Roseobacter denitrificans OCh 114: one gene and its partner. Each later gene encodes a partner of the first gene's protein in a complex. Links are inferred from orthologs where the notes say so. Each region holds a gene or a part of one and is shown on either strand. Other genes may lie near its edges.

Region 1 (7,877 bases):
CATTGGTCTGACCCGCGCGCATCCCCTTCAAGCGCGCACCAGTTTGGCGACCAGCTGAGCGAGAGGACATAGTAGTCAAACGTGCCGCTCGTATCGCTCTGGGCGCCAAGGGGCAGGGCGGCAATAAGTGAGGCAATGAGCCAGCGCATTGGGGCTTTCCTTATGGGATTTTGCTGATTATATACTGCGACAGTTCCCCCACAATGGAAACCGTTCCGAGGCTTCGGAACCGCCCTTCAAGGCGATTGGGTCGGCGTGGGGAATGCGTATTGATAGGAGCACCACAATGGCAAAACCGATTATGGCCAAAGCCACCGCTGTCTGGCTGGTGGATAACACGACCCTCAGCTTCAAGCAGATTGCCGATTTTGTCGGAATGCACGAACTTGAGGTGCAGGGGATCGCGGATGGCGATGTGGCGCAGGGCGTCAAGGGTTTTGACCCGATTGCCAACAACCAGCTGACGCAGGATGAAATCGACACGGCGCAAAACAACCCGCTGCACAAGCTCAAGCTCAAATTCAATGCCGCAGCACAGGGCGAGGAAAAGCGCCGTGGTCCACGTTATACACCGCTGTCCAAACGTCAGGACCGTCCGGCATCCATTCTGTGGCTGGTCAAATTCCACCCCGAACTGACAGACGGTCAGATCAGCAAGCTGATCGGGACAACCAAACCGACCATTCAGGCCATTCGCGAACGCACGCATTGGAACATCAGCAACATTCAACCGATTGACCCGGTGGCACTGGGGCTGTGCAAGCAATCCGAACTGGACATGGCCGTGCAGAAAGCTGCCGCCAAAAAGGCCGCCGATGCGCCGGTGATGAGCGATGACGAACGCCGCAAATTGGTCAGCACGGAACAAAGCCTCGGCATGGAGGCAGAGCCCAAGATCCCGACCGCCATCGAAGGGCTGGAGACGTTTACACTGTCAGGTGACAGCGCGAAGGATGACGAAGAAGAGTCAGCGGGTGATTTCTCCGATGCGGATAGCTTCTTTAACCTGCCCGACGGCACGCATGACGATGAAGACGAAGATGAAGCGGCGGACAAACGCTGAACCCATGCGGCTTGTCTGATTTATTCAATCCCCGGTGCATTGTCGCCGGGGTTTTTGTTTCGGGGCCGGGCCGATGGCTTGTGTTCCAGCACCAAAGCGGTCAGGCCTTCCCTATCTTATCAAAAAGGACATACCATGATTGAACGTATTGAAACCGGCATCAGATCATCGAAAATCGTGAAACATCAAGGTGTTGCTTATATCACCGGTCAAGTCGGTGAGGGCGATACAATTCAGGAGCAAACCGCAGAGTGTTTGCGACGTCTGGATGCACTTTTGATCAAGGCGGGTTCATCGCGCGAGAAAATGCTGCGGGCGACGATCTGGCTGGCGGATATGAGTGATTTTGCCGGGCTGAACGAAGTGTGGAACGCATGGGTTCCCGAAGGGCACGCCCCGGCCCGCGCTTGTGGTGAGGCCAAGCTTGCGCGTCCTGAGTTGAAGGTGGAAATCATCGTCGATGCGGCCTACGGCTGACTTAATTTAAAGCGTCATGCGAAAAACCTGAAGCACGTGAGCGATGCCTGAAATCAAGGGTTTCAACGCGTTACGTGATACCTGATGTTTGTGGTATTTCGTCAGACGCTCTAAAAGGATTTCCGCGCGCGCATCGCTGCGGTGATCGTGCCGTCGTCAAGGTAATCCAACTCCCCACCGATCGGAACGCCTTGCGCCAATGACGTGAGGCGGACCTGACCTTCGAGGTTGTCGGCGATGTAATGGGCGGTCGTCTGGCCGTCGATCGTTGCGTTCAGGGCGAGGATCACCTCGGTGATCCCTTCGCTGGGAACACGGTCCAGCAGACGGGGAATGCGCAATTCCTGCGGGCCGACCGCGTCCAGCGCGGACAGTGTGCCGCCCAAAACGTGATAGCGCCCTTTGAAAATCCCGGACCGCTCCATCGCCCAGAGGTCGGCAACATCCTCGACCACGCAGAGTTCCCCATTGGCGCGTTTTTCACAGGTGCAAATGTCACATACATCCGTCGTGCCGACATTGCCGCAGTTCAGACATTCGCGGGCCGTCTCGGCGACCGTTTGCAGCGTGTCTGCCAGCGGGATGAGCAGCAGGCTGCGTTTCCGGATGAGGTGCAGCACGGTACGGCGCGCAGACCTTGGCCCAAGCCCGGGCAGCTTGGCCATCAGGTCGATTAACGCGTCAATATCCTTTGTGCTGCTCACACATCATGCCTGTTTTGCGGGGGCCGCGCGGGCGGTTGTCTGCGGCGAAGGGGGGCTCAGAACGGCAGCTTCATATCCGCTGGCAAGCCCATGCCTTCGGTCAGCTTCGCCATTTCTTCCTGCGCCTTTTCGGCGGCCTTGGTTTGCGCATCCTTGATCGCGGCAAGGATCAGGTCTTCGACGACTTCCTTATCGTCGCTGTTGAAGATCGACGGGTCAATGTCCAGACCTTTCAACTCGCCCTTGGCGGTGCAGGTGGCTTTGACCAGACCCGCGCCGGAAACACCTTCGACGATCACATTTTGCATGTCTTCCTGCATCTGCGCCATCTTGGCCTGCATTTCCTGCGCTTTTTTCATCATGCCGGCCATATCGCCGAGTGAACCTAGTCCTTTGAGCATCTGCTGTGTCCTTATGTGATCCGTTACGTTTGATATGCGTGTTTTGAGGCGCCCTCGCAAGGGGCTCAACTGTCCTCGAAGGGGTCCCACTCGTCTTCGACCTCCGGCAGGGCATTCGCAACGGCGGCTGCCGCGATCTGCTCTGGGGTTTTGATGGAGGTGATGCGGGCCTTGGGAAACTGCGTCAGAACCGCTTGCATCAAAGGGTGTTCGAGCGCTTTGCTTTGCAGATCAAGTTCGGCGGCGTCTCGCTTTTCGGCAATCGTCGGCGCGGATGCATCATTCACAATTGTGACGGCCCAGCGATTGCCGGTCCAGAGTTGCAGCCGCTGCCCAAGCCGTTGCGCCAGATCGGCGGGCGCGTTTTCTGTCGGTGCAAATTCGATCCGGCCGGGTTGGTATTGCGCCAGCCGCACGCAGCCTTCGACCTCAACCAAGAGCTTTACGTCCCGGTTGGCGCGGATCAGTTCGACCACATGATCAAAGCTCACAAACCGCGCGAGGGCTTCATTCGGCTGCTCGGCAAGGGCCGCCACCGTGCCGGAACCGGACGGGGGCGCGGGTCTTGCCGTGGCATGGGCGGTTGCGTTTGTGCCCTGCGGTGCCGGGCTTTGCGTGGCGGTGTTGCCGCGCGCGGGGGCCGGAGGGTTGTCCGCCTTGAGCTGGCGGACCAACTCGCCGGGCGTGGGCAAATCCGCCACATGGGTTAGCCGGATGATCGCCATCTCGGCGGCCATCATTGCGTTGGGGGCACTTGCCACTTCGTCCAGGGCTTTCAGCAGCATCTGCCACAGCCGCGTCAACACGCGCATGGGCAAGGCTCCCGCCATCTCAAGGCCGCGGCTGCGTTCGTCGGGCGATACGGTGGGGTCTTCGGCGGCTTCGGGGGTGATCTTGACCACCGACACCCAATGGGTGATCTCCGCCAGATCGCGCAGCACGGCCATCGGGTCGGCCCCTTCGGCATATTGTGCCGACAGTTCGGTGAGCGCGCCCGCAGTATCCCCGCGCAGGATCATGTCAAACAGGTCCAGCACCCGCCCGCGATCGGCCAGTCCAAGCATGGCGCGCACCTGCGCGGCTGTTGTCTCTCCCGCGCCGTGGCTGATGGCCTGATCCAGCAGCGAGGTCGCATCCCGCGCGGAGCCTTCAGCCGCGCGCGCGATCAGAGCCATGGCGTCCTGCGCGATTTCGGCCCCTTCGGCAGTCGCAATTTTGCGCATCAGATCAATCATGACCTCGGGTTCGATGCGGCGCAGGTCAAACCGCTGGCAACGCGACAGCACGGTCACAGGCACCTTGCGGATTTCCGTGGTGGCAAAGATGAATTTCACATGTTCCGGCGGCTCTTCCAGCGTTTTGAGCAGCGCGTTGAATGCGCCGGTGGACAGCATGTGCACTTCGTCGATGATATAGACTTTGTAGCGGGCCGATGCAGCACGGTAGTGGACGGAATCGATGATTTCCCGGATGTTCGCGACCCCGGTATTGGACGCCGCGTCCATTTCCATCACATCGACGTGGCGGCCTTCCATGATGGCGGTGCAATGTTCACAGGTCCCGCAGGGGTCGGTCGTAGGCCTGCCCGTGCCGTCCGGGCCGATGCAGTTCATGCCCTTGGCAATGATCCGGGCGGTCGTTGTCTTACCGGTGCCGCGGATGCCGGTCATGATGAAAGCCTGCGCGATGCGGTCCGCTTCAAACGCGTTTTTCAGCGTCTGAACCATCGCGTCCTGCCCAACAAGGTCGGCAAAGGTCTCTGGGCGGTATTTACGCGCCAGAACCTGATAGGGGGCGTGCGGTGTTTCGGACATGAAAAGCCTTGCTGGAACGGAATCGGAGCGACGATTGGCAGACTAAGGCGCAGCGCGTCCAAGAACAACGGCACTTGGCAAAGAAGTGCCGCAGGGACCCCGCCAATTCGCTGCGTGGCAAACCTCGTTCACGTGGCGCTGCCTGAAATCAAAGATTTCAACGTGATACTTGATACTTCAGGTATTTCGTCAGACGCTCTGGAACGACAGCTGCACCTTGATTGATTTGTTGCGATCCAGCGTGGTCGCAAATGCCTCATGTGCCTGTTCCACCGGAAAGACCTGCGTGATCATGGGGGCGACGTCGATCACCCCTTCGTCGATCATCCGGACCGCATCGGCAAATTCAGGGTGGAAACGGTGCGTGCCCTTCAGCGAAACTTCTTTTCCGACAATGGCGTTGATGGGGATATTCAGGCTCCCCGCGACGCCGACCTGAACCAATGTGCCGCGCGGGCGGACAAATTCAATCGCCATAGCAATCGCGGCCTCCGCACCGGAGCATTCGAACACAACATCGAATTGTTGTTCGGGCGACCTGAAGGCGTCCATCAGGTCGGCTGATGTCGCGATATTGATGCAGTGCGTTGCCCCCATTTTGCTCGCGTTGGACAGGGTGAAATCAACAAGATCCGTCACCACGATATTCGATGCACCCCGTGCCTTGGCCACAGCAACACATAACGCGCCAATCGGCCCGGCCCCGGTGACCAGAACGCGTTTGCCCGCCAGATCGCCCGCCTGATTTGCAGCATGCAGACAAACCGCCAGCGGCTCGGCGCAGGCGGCATGTGCGATATCGGTGTGTGCGCTCACTTTGACGCATTGGGATGCTTGCACCGGCAGAATGCTGCGAAATCCCCCCTGCACGTGGGGAAAGGTTCTGGCCGAGCCCAGAAACCGCATGTTCAGGCAATGCTGGTATTCCTCGCGGGTGCAGAAATGGCAATCATTGCAGGGCTGGCTGGGGTTCACCGCGACTTTGTCGCCCGGTTCCACAGCGGTGACGCCCGGTGCGACCGATTTCACGACGCCCGCGATTTCGTGGCCCAGAATGATGGGTTCTTTCACGCGCACCGGGCCAAAGCCACCATGCTGGAAATAGTGCAGGTCTGATCCGCAGATGCCACCGCGCGCAATTTCGACCGCGACGTCGCCCGCTTCCAGAGGCGGTGAAGCGATCTCCTCAACGCGCAAGTCACCTTTGCTGTGAAGTCTGCAAATTGTGGTGGTCACGAAAACCTCCTTTTACGGTATAAGGACAGAGGGCAACCAGGTCGCCAGCGGGGGGAAGTAGGACACCATCAACAGAACGATGATGTTTGTCGCGATAAACGGCAGGATCGCGATGATAACGGGGGTCAAGGGCAATCGCGCGATCCCCGCGCAGACAAACAGGCACACGCCAAGGGGCGGGGTGGTCAGGCCGATCATCAGGTTCAGCACCGCGAAGGTCGCAAAATGCAGCGGGTCAATCCCCACGGAGGTCGCAAGCGTCAGAAGCGGGACAAAGAGGATGATCAGAGCCGCAATCGTTTCCATGAACATGCCGACAATCAGCAGCAGGACGTTGATGATCAGGATGATGATGAATTTGTTTTCCGTGAACGACAACACAGCGGCGGCGATCGCCTGTGGAATACGCTCGGAGACGAGGATCCAGCCGAACACATTCGCAAACCCGACCAGAACCAGAATCCCCGATGCGGCAACAGCGCTGTCGACAATGATCCTGGGTATTTCACGGAACGGAAGTTCGCGGTAGACGACAAGCCCGATGAACATGGCATAGACACTTGCGATGATTGCCGTTTCCGTCGGTGTCGCCACGCCGCTGAGCAGACCGTAAAGGATCAAAGCGGTCATCGCGAGCGCCCAGAACGCGCCCGCAAAGGACCGCCCGATTTCGCCCACGCCCTGCCATTCCTGTTTGGGAAAATTCCGGCGGCGCGCAATCACATAGGTGGTGATCATCATCGCCATACCCAGCAGAATGCCCGGTATCGCTCCGGCCAGGAACATCTTTCCGACAGAGATACCGGACAAGGCCCCGACGATGATCATCGGCACGCTTGGCGGAATGATCGGCCCGACGGTGGAGGAGGCGGCGGTGATGGCGGCAGAAAAATCGGCGGGGTATCCGGCCTTTTTCATGCCCGGTATCATGACGCCGCCGATGGATGCCGCATCGGCCACCGCCGTGCCGGTGATGCCCCCGAACAGCATCGACGCGCCCACGTTCGTGAGGCCAAGGCCCCCCCTGATCCAACCGACCAGCGCATTGGCAAAGCGGATGATCCGTTCCGTGATACCGCCCCGGTTCATCAGGTTGCCTGCGAGAATAAAGCCGGGGATGCTGAGCAAAACGAAAACATCCATGCCCGCATACATTTTCTGTGGCATGACGACCACAGGAATACCCGTGACCAGCAGATAGCAGAGGGAGCTCAGGCCGAGAGTGATGGCCACGGGGATGCCCACGACAAGACCGATGACGAAAACGGCAATAAGAACAGTGAGGCCCATGGTCAGCTATCCATACGTTTGACCGGCTCACCCGTGCCGGCAAAAAAGAGCATCGAAACGATCCTCAGCAGGGCAAAAACCGCAAGGCAGGCGAGCAATGCGAGAACTGAAAAATGGATGTAATCCATGCGCACGCCCAAGGCGGGCGAGGTTTGAAAGGCCCCGATGGACACATATTTCCATGCCGCAGGGATCAGGATTACGCAGAGGATGAGCGTTGCGCTCGCAGACAACAGTCGCAACAGCCATGGCCCCTTGCCCGGGAGCGCTTCGCAGACGACGTCTACATTCACCAGATCACCGGAGCGCAGGGACAGTCCGGCCCCGAAGGTCACGGTATACAGCATCGCGTAGCGCGTCAGCTCTTCGGTCCAGACGGGGGATGATCCGAATGTGCGCCCCAGAACCTGTGTCAGGACGGCACAGATGAGAACGAAAAAGGACAGCCCGACACCGACGCTGGCCAAACCCACGATGATCCGTTCTATCCGCTGCATCCGTCAGACTTTCATTAAAATAGGTGCAAGAGCCGCCGGGTCGATGACCGACGGCTCTCGCGGGCGTTTTATTCAGAGAACAGCGATTCCACGATGGGGCGGATTTCTTCGCTTACGTTGGCAAGAACCGCGTCCTTGGCAGCGGCCTGAAACGCCGCGCCATCCACCTCGACGAAGGTCATGCCCTTGCTTTCGAGATAGCCGCGATCTTCGGCGAGGCTTTCCAGCAGCAGACCACGCTCATATTCCTGCGCTGTTGCTGCGGCCTGCATGACGGCGTTCTGATCGTCCTCGGACAGTTTGGCCCAGGTGGATTCCGCGATTGTCAGGTAAATCCAGGACCGGACATGTTCGGTCTGGTTCACATAGCCCTGGACTTCATTGAAGTTGGCCGA
Region 2 (7,222 bases), 2.3 Mb from region 1 along the record:
ATAAAGCTATCTTTCATGCTCTGTGCAACATCAGGTACTTTGGGCTCGTTGCCGCCATCGGAACTGGTGCAGCATGTGGGCTCAAAAAACCGATCCCCTGAGATCAGGACGGCCCATACCGGATCTCTAAAACTGGCAACTAATCCTGCGAAAGCAACTCGCGTATCCGACATTCACTGCAGGTGCACGATCTGGGACAGTTAGATTTCACCGTCTGCGAACCGTTCTAGCTGCCCAGAATTAGTCGTGGGCTCCGGCATCAGTCAGTAGCATCTTCAAGAGCGCCTGCTGAGTCAGATTAAAGTTACAGATAAATGCGCTATGGCGGTCTACCGAATTGCAGTTGCGCTTCGCGTCGGTCGCGCCGTGCACGATTGTTGAGCGGACATCATATGCTTCAAGAAAGGTCGCTTGAACCTTGGCGCGTTGGCTCCGCTAGCAGTGCTGCCGAAATCCAAATTGGGAATGCAGATGTCATCGCCGACAAAAATGCAGGATGATGTGCTTCAAGCTGATTCAAATTCCGATCCCAGTTCCAAGTGGACGAAGGAGACTGGCGTCGAAGTCAATTTCCGACCCTCGAAACAAAAACAATAAATCATCTAATTACAAGCTATTCACTAAATCGGCGCGGTCATGAGGTCTGGAGAATATCGGCGCTGAGAGGCTGCTTCCGGCCCTCCCGGCACATGGACCGGTGAATAGCCCCGCCCGCATAACCCTTGAATGTAGTGGAAAAATCCGGCCAAAGCCGGATCGGGAGAACGGTTTCTCAAGGACAAGTGGCGGAGGAGGTGGGATTCGAACCCACGGTACGCTTTCACGCACGCCGGTTTTCAAGACCGGTGCATTCGACCACTCTGCCACTCCTCCGGTTGCACCGTCCTAGTGGCTGATAACCGATTCTGAAACCATGAATTTTCAGAGCATCCGGATCGGGGAATATTGCCACCTTGCCGTGTTTCAACTTCCCAGAGCGTTTATCCCGAGCTAAGTTGTCCCAAAGATCCTGTTTCAAACAGGGCGATGAGGTACCGCGCCCGCGGGCAATCAGGCTAGGATGGCGACATGAGCATATCTCGATTGACTCCTTACACTGCGATTTGCCGCCCCGTAATAGTCGTTATGGTTGTAGCCAGCACCTTTTTAAGCGGCTGCAACGACAGCGGCGCGTTCGACTTTCAAAGCGTTTTGCCGAATGCTCAGGCGGAGACCGAGAGTTCCGCCGAATCCGCATCGGACATGGCGTTCACTGATAAGGATGTGGAAGCGCCCGAAGTCTTTGCGGCCCAAGAGGCGGGTTTGTGGGATGGGCGTCCGTCCTTGGGCGGCGTTTGGGTCGCACACCCGGATGTTACGGAACCTGAACGCGTTTTGATCCGCAATCAGGTGAATGGGCAATCTGTCGTCGGCGCGCTGTTTCGCCGCGAACGCGAAATACCGGGTCCGCGCTTGCAACTGTCATCTGATGCAGCCGAAGCGCTCGGTGTGCTCGCCGGTGCCCCGGCCGAGTTGAATGTCGTGGCCTTGCGCAAGGAGAAAATCCCCCGGCGCCCCGCCGAGCCGCAAACAACACAGGCTGGCGAAACGACGCTGGACCCGATCGCGGTTGCCAGTGCCGCCATTGACGCGGCTGAACCGGTGCAATCCAGCCTGCCCGTGTCGTCTCTGGACAAGCCCTTCGTTCAGGTTGGAATCTTCAGCATCGAGGCAAATGCACAGCGCGTCGCACAGCAGATGCGCGGCGCTGGAATGATGCCATCCGTGCGCGCACAGGACTCCGGCGGCAAGGCGTTCTGGCGGGTCCTGGTCGGCCCGGCGAGTTCGATATCCGAGCGCGAAAAACTGCTCGCGCAAACCAAGGCAGAAGGCTATTCAGACGCCTATGTCGTGACAAACTGACCCGTCAGCGAGGAAAAAACATGTTTCGTATCCTTCTTGCCGCTTTTGTTCTGGTTGCATCGACACTGACCGCAGCGGCCTTTGAAACCAGAGCCAGTGCTGCTTTTGTAATGGATCAGACCACCGGCACCGTGCTGCTCAATAAAAACGCCGACGCGCCCTTGCCGCCGGCCTCCATGTCCAAACTGATGACGCTTTACATGGCATTCGAAGCCGTGCGGCGCGGCAAGGCCGACGGCGGGCTGGACCTAAATGAACGCTTGCCCGTGTCCGAACATGCGCAGTCCTACGGCGGCTCCAGCATGTTCTTGCGCTCCGGCGAGACGGTCAGTGTCGAGGATTTGCTGCGCGGCATCATCGTCGTGTCAGGCAACGATGCCTGTGTGGTCATCGCCGAAGCGCTTTCGCCTGATGGAACGGAATACGGCTTTGCGCGCATGATGACACAGCGCGCGCAACAGCTTGGTATGAACAACTCCGTTTTCATCAACGCCAGCGGATGGCCGCAAACCGGGCATGTGATGTCGATGCGCGATCTTGCCATTCTGGCTGACCGGCTGATCACCGATTTCCCAGAATTCTACCCGATGTTTGCGGAGACCGAATTCCCCTTCGACAACCGTGTGCCCAGCAACAGCCGCAACCGCAACCCGGTGCTGACCATGGGTATTGGCGCGGACGGGTTGAAAACCGGCCACACGCAAGAGGCCGGATACGGTCTTGTCGGCTCGGCCAAGCAAGGTGATCGGCGGATCATCTTTGTCATCACCGGGTTGGAGACGACAGCGGCGCGCGCGCAGGAAAGCCAGGCCATCGTGAACTGGGCCTTCAGACAATTCGCCATGCGCGACATTGGCAAGGCAGGTCAGGAATTTGCCAAGGCGGACGTCTGGATGGGCAGCAGCCCGCAGGTCGGGCTGGTCGCAGCCGAGGACATGAGCGTGTTGATGCCCGCCCTTGCGGAGCGTGAAATCGAGGCCGAGGTGGTGTTTACCGGCCCGATCGAGGCACCAATCGCCAAAGGGGACCCGCTGGGAGAGCTCGTGTTCACTCCTGAGGGTCTGCCGGAAATGCGCCTGCCGCTGGTGGCGGATCAAGACGTGCCGAGTGGCGGTTTTGTCACCCGCATGATGACGGCAGCCATGGTTCTGGTCACGACGCTGATACAGGGGCCAGAGGAACAGTCGTGATATCGCGCACCCGCGACACCGGGTTTTTCATCACCTTTGAGGGCATTGACGGGTCGGGCAAATCCACCCAATCCAAAAGGCTTGCCGCCCATTTGCGCGCAAGCGGCCACGAGGTCGTCGAAACCCGCGAACCGGGTGGCTCTCCGGGGGCGGAGGAAATCCGCGCGCTTGTCTTGCAGGGTGATCCCGACCGCTGGTCCGCCGAGACGGAGATCCTTTTGTTTACAGCCGCGCGGCGCGACCATATGGAGCGGTTGATCCTCCCTGCCCTGGCGGATGGGAAAATCGTCATATGTGACCGGTTTGCCGATAGCACGCGCATGTATCAGGGCCTGTCGCGCGGCGATCTGCGACAGGTCGTGGACACGCTGCATGAGCTGATGATTGGCCGCGAACCCGACCTCACCGTGCTGATTGATATGGACCCGGCCATCGGGCTGTCCCGGGCGCTGTCGCGACAAACCGCTGACGAGCGTTTTGAAGCCTTTGGCGAGGATTTGCAGACGAGGATGCGCGCCGGTTTTCTGGCACTGGCGCAGGAGTTCAAAGCCCGCTTTCGCCTTGTGGATGGCGGGCGGGATGCCGACAGTGTCGCAGCGGAGGTGATCAAGATCGTCGATCAGGCGCTGGCATGACGGCCCCCGATCAAATTGAAGGCGCGCCGCACCCGCGCGACACGCCGCAGGTTTTTGGTCAAGCCACTGCCGAACAGGGGTTTCTGGACGCATATGCAACGGGACGCCTGCATCATGCATGGTTGCTCACCGGGCCGCGCGGTGTGGGCAAGGCGACGCTGGCATGGGCGATCGCGCGGTTTTTGCTGGCCACACCACCGCAAGAGGATGAGGGCCTCTTCGGTGCGCCACCCGCCCCCACAACGCTCGCGATCGACCCCGAACATCCCGTTGCACGACGGATTGCGGCCGGCGCAGAGCCCGGCCTGAAACATATCACACGGTCCGAAAACGAGAAAACCGGGCGCATGCGTGACGTGATCGCCGTCGATGACATCCGCGGCCTGTCGTCGTTTTTTCAACTCTCTGCCACGGAAGGCGGGCGGCGGGTTGTCATCGTGGATGCTGCGGATGAGATGAACCCGCAGGCCGCAAACGCCCTGTTGAAGATGCTTGAGGAACCCCCGGCGCGCGCCACGTTGATCCTTATCAGCCATCAACCCTCCGGCCTTTTGCCAACGATCCGCTCGCGGTGCCGGGTATTGCGCCTCGGCACACTGCAGCCGGAGGATATGGAAAAAGCGCTCACGCAGGCAGGAATTGATCCCGCCGGGCATGGGCCTGCACTGGCCGAGTTATCAGGCGGGTCGGTCGGGGCCGCCGTGCGGCTGTCAAACTTCGATGGCCTGAAAACATATGCGGAGCTTGTTCAACTGATCATCGCGCTGCCGCAGTTCGACCGGGCGCGCGCGTTGAAACTGGCCGAAGCAGCCGCCGCGCGCGGGGCTGAGACGAAACGCGATCTGCTGTTCGTGCTGCTCGATTTGCTCATGTCGCGTCTGGCGCGCGCCGGGGCAACGGGCCTGCCCCCTACGGTCGAGGCCACGCCCGGCGAGGCGGCGACCTTGATGCGCCTGTCGCCCGACCCTGCTGCCGCGCGGGCCTGGGCCGAAATCGCGCAGGAAACAAGTGCGCGCGCGCGCCATGGCCTTGCGGTGAACCTTGACCCTGCGGCTCTGGTCCTAGATACCCTCATCAAGATCAGCCAAACACGTGTGGCCTAGCACACGATGCGCGGCGGCAGTATTGAGCAGACCATGAGCACGCAACCACATATCACCGACAGTCACTGCCACCTCGATTTCCCTGATTTCGAGGGACGTATCGACGAGGTTGTGGCCAATGCCGCAGAGGCTGGCGTCATGCGCATGGTGACGATCTGTACCAAACTCAGGAACGAGCCCGCCGTGCGCGCCATCGCCGAGGCACATGCGCCGATCTTCTATGCCGCCGGAACGCATCCGATGAGTGCGGCAAGCGAACCGCTGGCGAGCGTCGAGCAACTGATCACCCTTGCCAAGCATCCGAAATTCGTGGGGATCGGCGAAACCGGGCTGGATTACCACTATACCGCCGAGAGTGCGCAGGTGCAGAAAACCTCGCTCCGCATTCACATTGATGCCGCACGGGAAACCGGCTTGCCGCTGATCATCCACGCGCGTGATGCCGATGAGGATATGGCCCGCATCCTGCGCGAGGCCTATGATCAGGGTGCCTATACCTGCGTGATGCATTGCTTTTCATCCTCTGCCGCGTTGGCCAGAGTCGCGCTTGATATGGGGTTCTATCTGTCGATGTCGGGCATCACGGCCTTTCCCAAGTCGCAGGCCCTGCGGGATATTTTTGCCGCCGCCCCGATCGATCGTATTCTGGTGGAAACCGACGCGCCCTATCTGGCCCCCCCACCCCACCGGGGCAAACGCAACGAACCGGCTTACACCGCCCATACCGCGCGGCGCGCTGCTGAGACCTTTGGGATGGACTACAGCGAATTTGCAGCGCAACTTGAGTTGAATTTCGACCGGCTGTTTGCCAAAGCCGCAGCCTATGAGCTTGCCGCGTGATGGATCAAATGGAGTTCACCATATTGGGGTGCGGTTCTTCCGGCGGTGTGCCACGTCTGGGCGGCCTTTGGGGCGATTGTGACCGGCATAACGCAAAGAACCGGCGGCGCCGCTGTTCCTTGCTGGTGGAGCGTATTGGCCCGGATGGCCGCACAACGGTGCTGATTGATACCTCCCCCGATCTGCGCGAACAGCTGCTGAGCGAAAACATCGGGCGGCTGGACGGGGTCGTCTATACCCATAGCCACGCGGATCATGTGCACGGCATTGATGATTTGCGCATGATCGTTTTCAACATGCGCGCGCGCCTGCCGGTCTGGGCCGATATCCCGACCAAGGACGCGTTGATGCAGCGGTTTGGCTATGTGTTTGTACAGCCCGAGGGGTCGAATTATCCCCCGATCCTCGACATGAACACGATTGACGGGGATGTGACGATTGATGGTGCCGGTGGCCCGGTGACGCTCTCGCCGTTTCTGGTGGGACATGGCGGTATGGACGCACTGGGGTTTCGTATCGGCGACGTCGCCTATCTGCCGGATGTGGCGCAGATACCCCAGGGCGTGTGGCGCAAACTGAACGGGCTGGAGTGCTGGATCGTGGATGCGTTGCGGCGCGACCCGCATCCGACGCACTCCCATCTCGCGCAGACCCTCGAATGGATCGAGCAGGTGAAACCAAAATCTGCCGTTTTGACCAATATGCATATTGATCTTGACTATGAAACCGTGATGGCGGAAACGCCGGATCATGTACAACCGGCCTATGATGGCTTGCGGCTGACCTACCCCACGACCTGAGCCTCACCCTCTTTTACGCCCCCCTCGCCGTGAAGATACGCAGCGGCACAACGAGGCACCATGCAAACCCTTCTTGATGTCATCCTGCCCGTCTTTCTCGTAATCGGGTTCGGGTATGTGGCTGTGTGGAAGGGGCTTTTCCCGATCTCAGGCATTGATGGGGTCATGCGCTTTACCCAAGGTTTCGCGATCCCCTGCCTGCTGTTCAAGGCCATCGCGGAAATTGATCTGGGCAGTTCGTTTGATCCCGGTCTGCTGGTCAGTTTCTATGCCGGGGCGACCACATGCTTTTTCGCGGGGATGACCGGTGCGCGCCTGTTGTTCAAACGCGACTGGGAAGACTGTGTGGCCATCGGCTTTTGCTGTCTTTTTTCAAATTCGGTGCTGCTGGGCCTGCCGATCACGGAGCGCGCTTACGGGGCCGAAGCGCTCACCGGAAACTTTGCCATTGTCGCGCTGCATTCGCCCTTTTGCTACGGCCTTGGCATCACCGTGATGGAGATCACCCGCAACCGGGGTAAATCCCCGCTGCTGATGGCCCGTTCAGTGGGGCGGGCGATGTTTCGCAACGGGCTGGTCATCGGGATTGCGCTGGGGTTTTTGGTCAATGTCACGGGGATGCCGATCCCCAGTGTGGTCAATGACGCGCTGTCACTGATCATTCAGGCGGCGTTGCCTGCGGCCCTTTTCGCCTTGGGCGGTGTGTTGATACAATACAAACCCGAGGGCGATCTGCGTGCCATTGCCATGGT

The links. The genes of interacting proteins can lie anywhere in the genome.
Region 2: the proteins of RD1_RS04825 (region 1) and RD1_RS15945 are in contact, whole or in part, in a cryo-EM structure (PDB 8GIZ), measured with the Escherichia coli proteins. The link is inferred for Roseobacter denitrificans OCh 114 from one-to-one orthologs.

The regions. Positions count from the first base shown.
Region 1 is NC_008209.1:1,006,201-1,014,077, forward strand. Bases 2,086-5,028 are described here. They hold RD1_RS04825 (DNA polymerase III subunit gamma/tau), read right to left. Parts: upstream 4,460-5,028; coding sequence 2,711-4,459; downstream 2,086-2,710. Other genes in these bases: recR (recombination mediator RecR), read right to left, coding at 2,086-2,244; RD1_RS04820 (YbaB/EbfC family nucleoid-associated protein), read right to left, coding at 2,301-2,645; RD1_RS04830 (L-idonate 5-dehydrogenase), read right to left, coding at 4,649-5,028. In the rest of the region: RD1_RS04800 (ribonuclease T2 family protein), read right to left, coding at 1-149; RD1_RS04805 (DUF1013 domain-containing protein), read left to right, coding at 287-1,063; RD1_RS04810 (RidA family protein), read left to right, coding at 1,199-1,540; more of recR, read right to left, coding at 1,651-2,085; more of RD1_RS04830, read right to left, coding at 5,029-5,695; RD1_RS04835 (TRAP transporter large permease), read right to left, coding at 5,708-6,985; RD1_RS04840 (TRAP transporter small permease), read right to left, coding at 6,988-7,482; RD1_RS04845 (TRAP transporter substrate-binding protein), read right to left, coding at 7,551-7,877. UniProt on the Escherichia coli protein: Part of the beta sliding clamp loading complex, which hydrolyzes ATP to load the beta clamp onto primed DNA to form the DNA replication pre-initiation complex.
Region 2 is NC_008209.1:3,333,392-3,340,613, forward strand. What follows is about bases 2,778-5,776. They hold RD1_RS15945 (DNA polymerase III subunit delta'), read left to right. Parts: upstream 2,778-3,723; coding sequence 3,724-4,830; downstream 4,831-5,776. Other genes in these bases: RD1_RS15935 (D-alanyl-D-alanine carboxypeptidase family protein), read left to right, coding at 2,778-3,092; tmk (dTMP kinase), read left to right, coding at 3,089-3,727; RD1_RS15950 (TatD family hydrolase), read left to right, coding at 4,864-5,670; RD1_RS15955 (MBL fold metallo-hydrolase), read left to right, coding at 5,670-5,776. Outside these bases: RD1_RS15930 (SPOR domain-containing protein), read left to right, coding at 1,069-1,902; more of RD1_RS15935, read left to right, coding at 1,923-2,777; more of RD1_RS15955, read left to right, coding at 5,777-6,470; RD1_RS15960 (AEC family transporter), read left to right, coding at 6,531-7,222. UniProt on the Escherichia coli protein: Part of the beta sliding clamp loading complex, which hydrolyzes ATP to load the beta clamp onto primed DNA to form the DNA replication pre-initiation complex.